2 regions of the Paenibacillus sp. FSL H8-0259 genome follow, and region 2 is predicted to be linked to the other one. Evidence: a T-box and tRNA genes for the amino acid it is inferred to sense, from the RefSeq annotation. Region 2 holds a T-box; the other holds one or more tRNA genes.
The links. A T-box is a leader RNA that pairs with one kind of tRNA and senses whether it is charged. The one in region 2 lies ahead of NSU01_RS13310 (tryptophan--tRNA ligase), so its partner is inferred to be a tRNA-Trp.
Positions count from the first base shown of each region.

Region 1: it has a tRNA-Trp gene. The T-box ahead of NSU01_RS13310 (tryptophan--tRNA ligase) is inferred to sense a tRNA for this amino acid. The anticodon was not compared.

Region 1 is NZ_CP150147.1:7,213,926-7,217,280, forward strand. Features, by position in the region: gene NSU01_RS30835 (aldo/keto reductase) at 1-913, shown strand, start outside; tRNA gene NSU01_RS30840 (tRNA-Leu) at 1,066-1,144, opposite strand; tRNA gene NSU01_RS30845 (tRNA-Cys) at 1,174-1,247, opposite strand; tRNA gene NSU01_RS30850 (tRNA-Gly) at 1,255-1,329, opposite strand; tRNA gene NSU01_RS30855 (tRNA-Gln) at 1,336-1,410, opposite strand; tRNA gene NSU01_RS30860 (tRNA-His) at 1,429-1,504, opposite strand; tRNA gene NSU01_RS30865 (tRNA-His) at 1,554-1,629, opposite strand; tRNA gene NSU01_RS30870 (tRNA-Trp) at 1,656-1,729, opposite strand; tRNA gene NSU01_RS30875 (tRNA-Tyr) at 1,735-1,820, opposite strand; tRNA gene NSU01_RS30880 (tRNA-Thr) at 1,826-1,901, opposite strand; tRNA gene NSU01_RS30885 (tRNA-Phe) at 1,921-1,996, opposite strand; tRNA gene NSU01_RS30890 (tRNA-Asp) at 2,016-2,093, opposite strand; tRNA gene NSU01_RS30895 (tRNA-Met) at 2,098-2,174, opposite strand; tRNA gene NSU01_RS30900 (tRNA-Val) at 2,208-2,283, opposite strand; tRNA gene NSU01_RS30905 (tRNA-Glu) at 2,289-2,360, opposite strand; tRNA gene NSU01_RS30910 (tRNA-Ser) at 2,392-2,481, opposite strand; tRNA gene NSU01_RS30915 (tRNA-Asn) at 2,485-2,560, opposite strand; rRNA gene NSU01_RS30920 (23S ribosomal RNA) at 2,623-3,355, opposite strand, start outside.
Region 2 is NZ_CP150147.1:3,214,340-3,217,694, reverse strand. Features, by position in the region: gene NSU01_RS13325 (GNAT family N-acetyltransferase) at 1-186, opposite strand, end outside; gene NSU01_RS13320 (GNAT family N-acetyltransferase) at 205-690, opposite strand; gene NSU01_RS13315 (MerR family transcriptional regulator) at 830-1,705, opposite strand; T-box leader at 1,846-2,104, shown strand; gene NSU01_RS13310 (tryptophan--tRNA ligase) at 2,149-3,147, shown strand; gene NSU01_RS13305 (class I SAM-dependent methyltransferase) at 3,243-3,355, shown strand, end outside.

The DNA of each region.
Region 1 (3,355 bases), 4.0 Mb from region 2:
AAGAATTAACGTTGCTAATGGTGCGCTGGAGGTCGCTGAAATCTCCTTGGGCTGTATGCGGATTGCAGATCTGTCACCACAAGAGGCCGATGTACATATTCACAGCGCCCTTGAGGCTGGCATAGACTTTTTTGACCACGCTGACATTTATGCTGCCGGTAAAGCTGAGGAGGTGTTCGGCGACGTGCTGGCTGCAAGTCCGGGCATGCGTGAGCAACTGCTGATTCAGACCAAATGCGGAATCCGTAATGGCTTCTTCGACTTCTCCAAAGAGCATATTGTGAGCTCGGTAGAGAACAGCCTGAAGCGCCTGAAGACCGATTATGTCGATGTTCTGCTGCTGCACCGCCCGGACACCCTTATGGAGCCTGAAGAAGTAGCAGAAGCCTTTGATCAGCTGGAGAGCAGAGGCCTCGTGAAACACTTCGGCGTCAGCAACCAGAATCCCCTGCAGATTGAATTGCTGAAAAAGAACGTCAAGCAGCCCCTGCTGTTCAACCAGCTTCAGCTCAGCGTAATGGTCACCGGCATGATCGATTCCGGGATCAACGTCAATATGACAAATTCCGGATCAGTTGTCCATGATGGAGGCATCCTGGAGTATAGCCGCCTGCATGATATGACGATCCAGCCTTGGTCACCGTTCCAATACGGTTTCTTTGAAGGCGTATTCCTCGGCAATGAGAAGTTCCCGGAGGTGAATGAAGTCATTAACCGTCTGGCTGCGGAAAAAGGTGTAGCAGATACGGCCATCGCCATCGCCTGGCTCCTTCGCCATCCGGCTAAGATGCAGCCGGTGGTCGGTACCACCAACACAGCGCGCTTGCTTGATATCGCCAAAGCTTCCGATATAACCCTCAGCCGCCAGGAATGGTACGAGATCTACCGCGCGGCCGGGAACGTGCTTCCTTAAGTGAGTCTTAGCATCAACATATAAAACATATAAAACCCGCAACGAATTTGGTGATCTAAGTTCGTTGCAGGTTTTATCCTTAATTTGAGATGGAGTATAAATATAAAAATCCCTCAGGAGTCAAACTCCTAAGGGACTAGTTTCATAAATTATACCGGCGAGAGGACTCGAACCTCCACGGTTTCCCACTCGATTTTGAGTCGAGCGCGTCTGCCATTCCGCCACGCCGGCATATACATAGAATTAGTTCTAAAAGATAATGGAGGTGCCACCCAGATTTGAACTGGGGATAAAGCTTTTGCAGAGCTTTGCCTTACCACTTGGCTATGGCACCAAAAAAATGGAGCGGACGACGGGAATCGAACCCGCGACCCTCGCCTTGGCAAGGCGATGCTCTACCGCTGAGCCACGTCCGCATATAATGGCTGGGGATATAGGAATCGAACCTATGAATGACGGAGTCAAAGTCCGTTGCCTTACCGCTTGGCTAATCCCCAACATTTGATTTAATAAAATGGGGCGACTGATGGGTCTCGAACCCACGAATGCCGGAACCACAATCCGGTGCGTTAACCCCTTCGCCACAGTCGCCATATGAAGCTTATTTAATTGCAATGCCTTATAACCCTTATAAAAGAAATGGGGCGACCGATGGGTCTCGAACCCACGAATGCCGGAACCACAATCCGGTGCGTTAACCACTTCGCCACGATCGCCATATTAAATTTTATAGGATATTACTTGGCAGGGGCAGCAGGAATTGAACCCACACCAACGGTTTTGGAGACCGTTGTTCTACCTTTAAACTATGCCCCTAAAAATGGTGGAGGCTGATGGATTCGAACCACCGAACACGTACGTGAGCAGATTTACAGTCTGATGCGTTTGGCCACTTCGCTAAGCCTCCGAGGATGGTGCCGGCGAGAGGACTTGAACCCCCAACCTACTGATTACAAGTCAGTTGCTCTACCAATTGAGCTACACCGGCATATTAAGTTGTAAAAATATGGTGGCGCGGGAGGGAATCGAACCCCCGACACAAGGATTTTCAGTCCTTTGCTCTACCGACTGAGCTACCGAGCCGAACATTTCTTCATAAAGATGGCGGAACCGACGGGATTCGAACCCGCGATCTCCTGCGTGACAGGCAGGCATGTTAGGCCAACTACACCACGGTTCCAAATTGGTTGCGGGGGCAGGATTTGAACCTGCGGCCTTCGGGTTATGAGCCCGACGAGCTACCGGGCTGCTCCACCCCGCGTCAATGTTAAAGATCTATTCTGTTAAAGATAGATGGTGGAGGCTGAGGGGTTCGAACCCCCGACCCTCTGCTTGTAAGGCAGATGCTCTCCCAGCTGAGCTAAGCCTCCATATATGACTCGTATGGGATTCGAACCCATGTTACCTCCGTGAAAGGGAGGTGTCTTAACCCCTTGACCAACGAGCCATGCTGATTAAATATTTGTAAGGTAAAGCTACGGAGAGAGAGGGATTCGAACCCTCGAGACGCTTGTGGCGCCTACACGATTTCCAATCGTGCTCCTTCGGCCAAACTCGGACACCTCTCCAGATGGCTCCCCGAACAGGACTCGAACCTGTGACAACTCGATTAACAGTCGAGTGCTCTACCAACTGAGCTATCAGGGAATATACATATCAGGCTTGATCACCTGAAAACTGAATCCGAAACGAATCTGCGTATTAAAAATTTGGATAAGCCCTCGACCGATTAGTATTGGTCAGCTCCATGCATTGCTGCACTTCCACCTCCAACCTATCTACCTCGTCGTCTTCAAGGGGTCTTACTAATTGGGAAATCTCATCTTGAGGGGGGCTTCACGCTTAGATGCTTTCAGCGCTTATCCCGTCCGTACGTAGCTACTCAGCCATGCTCCTGGCGGAACAACTGATGCACCAGCGGTACGTCCATCCCGGTCCTCTCGTACTAAGGACAGCTCCTCTCAAATTTCCTGCGCCCACGACAGATAGGGACCGAACTGTCTCACGACGTTCTGAACCCAGCTCGCGTACCGCTTTAATGGGCGAACAGCCCAACCCTTGGGACCTACTTCAGCCCCAGGATGCGATGAGCCGACATCGAGGTGCCAAACCTCCCCGTCGATGTGGACTCTTGGGGGAGATAAGCCTGTTATCCCCAGGGTAGCTTTTATCCGTTGAGCGATGGCCCTTCCATGCGGTACCACCGGATCACTAAGTCCGACTTTCGTCCCTGCTCGACTTGTAGGTCTCGCAGTCAAGCTCCCTTATGCCTTTGCACTCTGCGAATGATTTCCAACCATTCTGAGGGAACCTTTGAACGCCTCCGTTACTCTTTAGGAGGCGACCGCCCCAGTCAAACTGCCCGCCTGACACGGTCCCCGTACCCGATTAGGGTACTAGGTTAGAACCTAGATACGATCAGGGTGGTATCCCAACGGCGCC
Region 2 (3,355 bases):
ATTCCGGATGATGTAATAATCTACACAAGCTTGATTGAGCCGCTCCACTACTCTGTCTACAGTCTCATTAGCAGGGTTCGTACCATAATCCTGATATTTCTCGAGCAAGGGCAGGAATGCCCGGGTCTGCATCTCATGAATCGCTGCCGCATCTTCTGCTACCGCTTTACTTAAAGTAACTTCCATCCTATGTACCTCCAGATTTTATACAAAATATACATAATCCAAGTGTTCGCCGACCATCCCTGCAATATGTTGATTCGGCCTTGTCTGATACATGGTGAATCCGATACTCTCATACATCCGCCGGGCAGGAACCAGATCATCATTTGTTGTTACAATAATTTTCCGGACTTCATTTTGGAGGATTCTATTCACTGCTTCTTGCAGCTGCATTTTACTGTAACCTTTACCTTTGTGGGCTGAAGCAATGCAGTTATGGCCGATTTCCGCAACCTCAGGCAGGTTCCTCGGGTCCCAGGAAACGAAGCCGACAGCTTCATCATGCAGCGTTGTGATGAACCCGTATTTATCTGCAATCGGCGGATTGTCAAAGAAAAAGTTATCAAATTCCCGCCATTCAGCAAGGCAGCTTTGCTCATACCGGCAATCAAAGGCATAGGCATCTTTCAATAATTCAAACAATATTCCCCGTTGAAAACTGCTCACCTTCTTAAATTCAATACCCATGCCTCGCCTCCTCGCCAGCTCCTCTTTAATTCACTTCCAAACATTACATTGAATTACATCATTCTACCATGACATATTGCATGTAAGTGATTGGACGCGAACAGGCAGAACTTCACTAAGGAAGCCCGCCTGTTTACACTTATTTCGCCTTTACCGGCTCCAGAAGGTTCAGATCATACAGGTTGCCGCTGCCCTCCGGATGATCGTTACGGATATGCTCTTCGAGGCAGAGCCTTCCGCGATCTGAACGGTACTTCTTGCTTTGCGATAATTGATTCATCAGACTTTTCCAGGAACCGCCGATGTCGTCACTGCTACCAAGCATGGCATACAATCCTCCCGGCAGCTGCATTTCCTTGAAAGGCTCTGGAACAACGACGGCCGCTGGAATTGACGCACACATCCCGTAACCATAGGGTTTGCCCGCACTGCTTGGCATGGGCTTCATATTACCACCGAAGAGCCGCGCCGTACCCAGCAGGTTCGCTGACTTCAGCCAGTCCATTAAAAAGCCCATCGCTTTGTCTTCGGGAGCTGCGTCCACAACAATATGAAAAGCCACTCTCATGGGAGGTAAATCGATAATTTTGAATACATGCGGTTCCGTTAAACTGCTCATAAATACAGCCTCCGTCTCGGTAAGAATATTATCCAAGTCCAGCTTGCCTTCGTTCTGCCGCTCAAGGTATTCCAGGACCCGGTTTAACTGCCGTTCAACAACCCCTATCTCTTCCCTTTGCTTCCTGATAGAATTCAGTTTATTCACTATGACTTTGCTAAGCCCGGCTACTGAATTCGCAATAATCACTGACTTTATTTCTTTGATCGGTATGTCCATCTTCCGCAGCACTGCCGTGATCCGAATACATGCCAGCGCATGTTCATCGTAGACACGCCATCCCGAGGAAACATCTCTACCGCTTTGGAATAACCCTTCCGCTTCCCAGTGGCGCAGCGTGCGGCTCGTCAGCCCAAGCTGCTCCGACATTTCTTGTATAGCAACAGATCTGTTCATTTCGCTCTCCTCTCTGAGATCTCATAGCTATCGTATCACTTGACGCCGCGTCAAATTCAAGGGGTGTTTCCATAAATCCAATAATAAAAATTGACTTTCGCCCGCATGTATTGTAAAAATACAGTAATACAATAGTATACAACTTTGCAATGACGAAGAGAGTACGCATAACGAATACTCCAGAGAGCTGATGATTGCTGCGAATCAGTGTAGGGATTATGCCGAAGTGGGCTTCTGAGCATCCAAACCGAACCTTCAGGAAGTAGGCTTTGGCGAAGGTCTCATCGTTACAAGAGACGCGTATTCAGGGCATATAGCGATGTCGCGATACGTTTAAGCGGGTCCGGATCATAATCCGGGCTAATTAAGGTGGTACCACGGGGTTCTCTCGTCCTTTTCAGGATGAGAGGACCCCTTTTTGATTACATAAACGGAGGGATAACATGAGTAAGGAAATTGTATTAACCGGAATTAAGCCTACGGGCAAAGTCCATCTGGGAAACTACATCGGAGCAATCAAGCCTGCCCTGCAACTCGCCGGGGCCGGTGATTGTACTGCACTTTATTTTATCGCTGACTATCATGGATTAACTTTCATTCAGGACAGAGACGAGTTTCGTGATCTGTCTTACGGTATCGCAGCTACATGGCTGGCACTGGGACTGGACCCGGAGCGGGTAGTCTTTTATCGGCAATCTGATGTGCCGGAGATCTTCGAGCTTCACTGGATTCTATCTTGTCTGACTTCCAAAGGTCTAATGAACCGAGCCCATGCGTACAAAGCCATTCATGAACAAAATATTCAATTAGGCGTGGATGCAGATGCAGGAGTCAATATGGGCCTGTTCACTTATCCGGTGCTGATGGCTGCGGACATTCTGCTGTTCCAGTCTGACAAGGTCCCTGTCGGTAAGGACCAGATTCAGCATGTGGAGATCGCCAGAGATATTGCCGAGGGCTTTAACCGGATTTATGGAGATACCTTCAAGCTCCCTGATTATAGGGTCGATGAGAACACATCCGTGATTCCAGGGCTGGACGGGCGGAAGATGAGCAAAAGCTACAATAATACGATTCCGCTGTTCGAAACACCAGAAAACCTGAAGAAGCTGATCAGCAAAATCAAAACGGACTCTACGCCTCCCCAGGAGCCGAAAGACCCGGATACGTCAAATATTTTCTTGCTGTACAAAGAGTTTGCGGCTCCCTCTCAAGTACAGGATTTCAGGAAGCAATATCTAAGCGGCATTAGCTGGGGTGAGGCCAAACAGGAGCTGTTCCAGGTGATTAATGCTGCTCTGGATGAACCCCGGAAGAAATACAATGAGTTCATGGCAGCGCCAGAGCAGATCGACGCGATCTTGAGTGAAGGTGCCCGGAAGGCAAGAGCCATAGCTGCTCCTCTGCTTGCGCAGGTCAAAGCGAAGATCGGGCGTTTTTAAATAAGCTCCCTGGAGCGGAGTTTAACTCAAACGGACGGTATGGTAAAATTATCAAATTCAAACTTTTACAAATAGCCGGTTGGGAGGCAATAGCTATGAACGTACGTAACTCCACGTATAATTTCCAGAATGTCAGTAACGGGGCAGAATCAGAACTGCTGCGCCTGCAGGAACAGGCTTCGATGGGCTGGAACAAAGAGTACCGCAC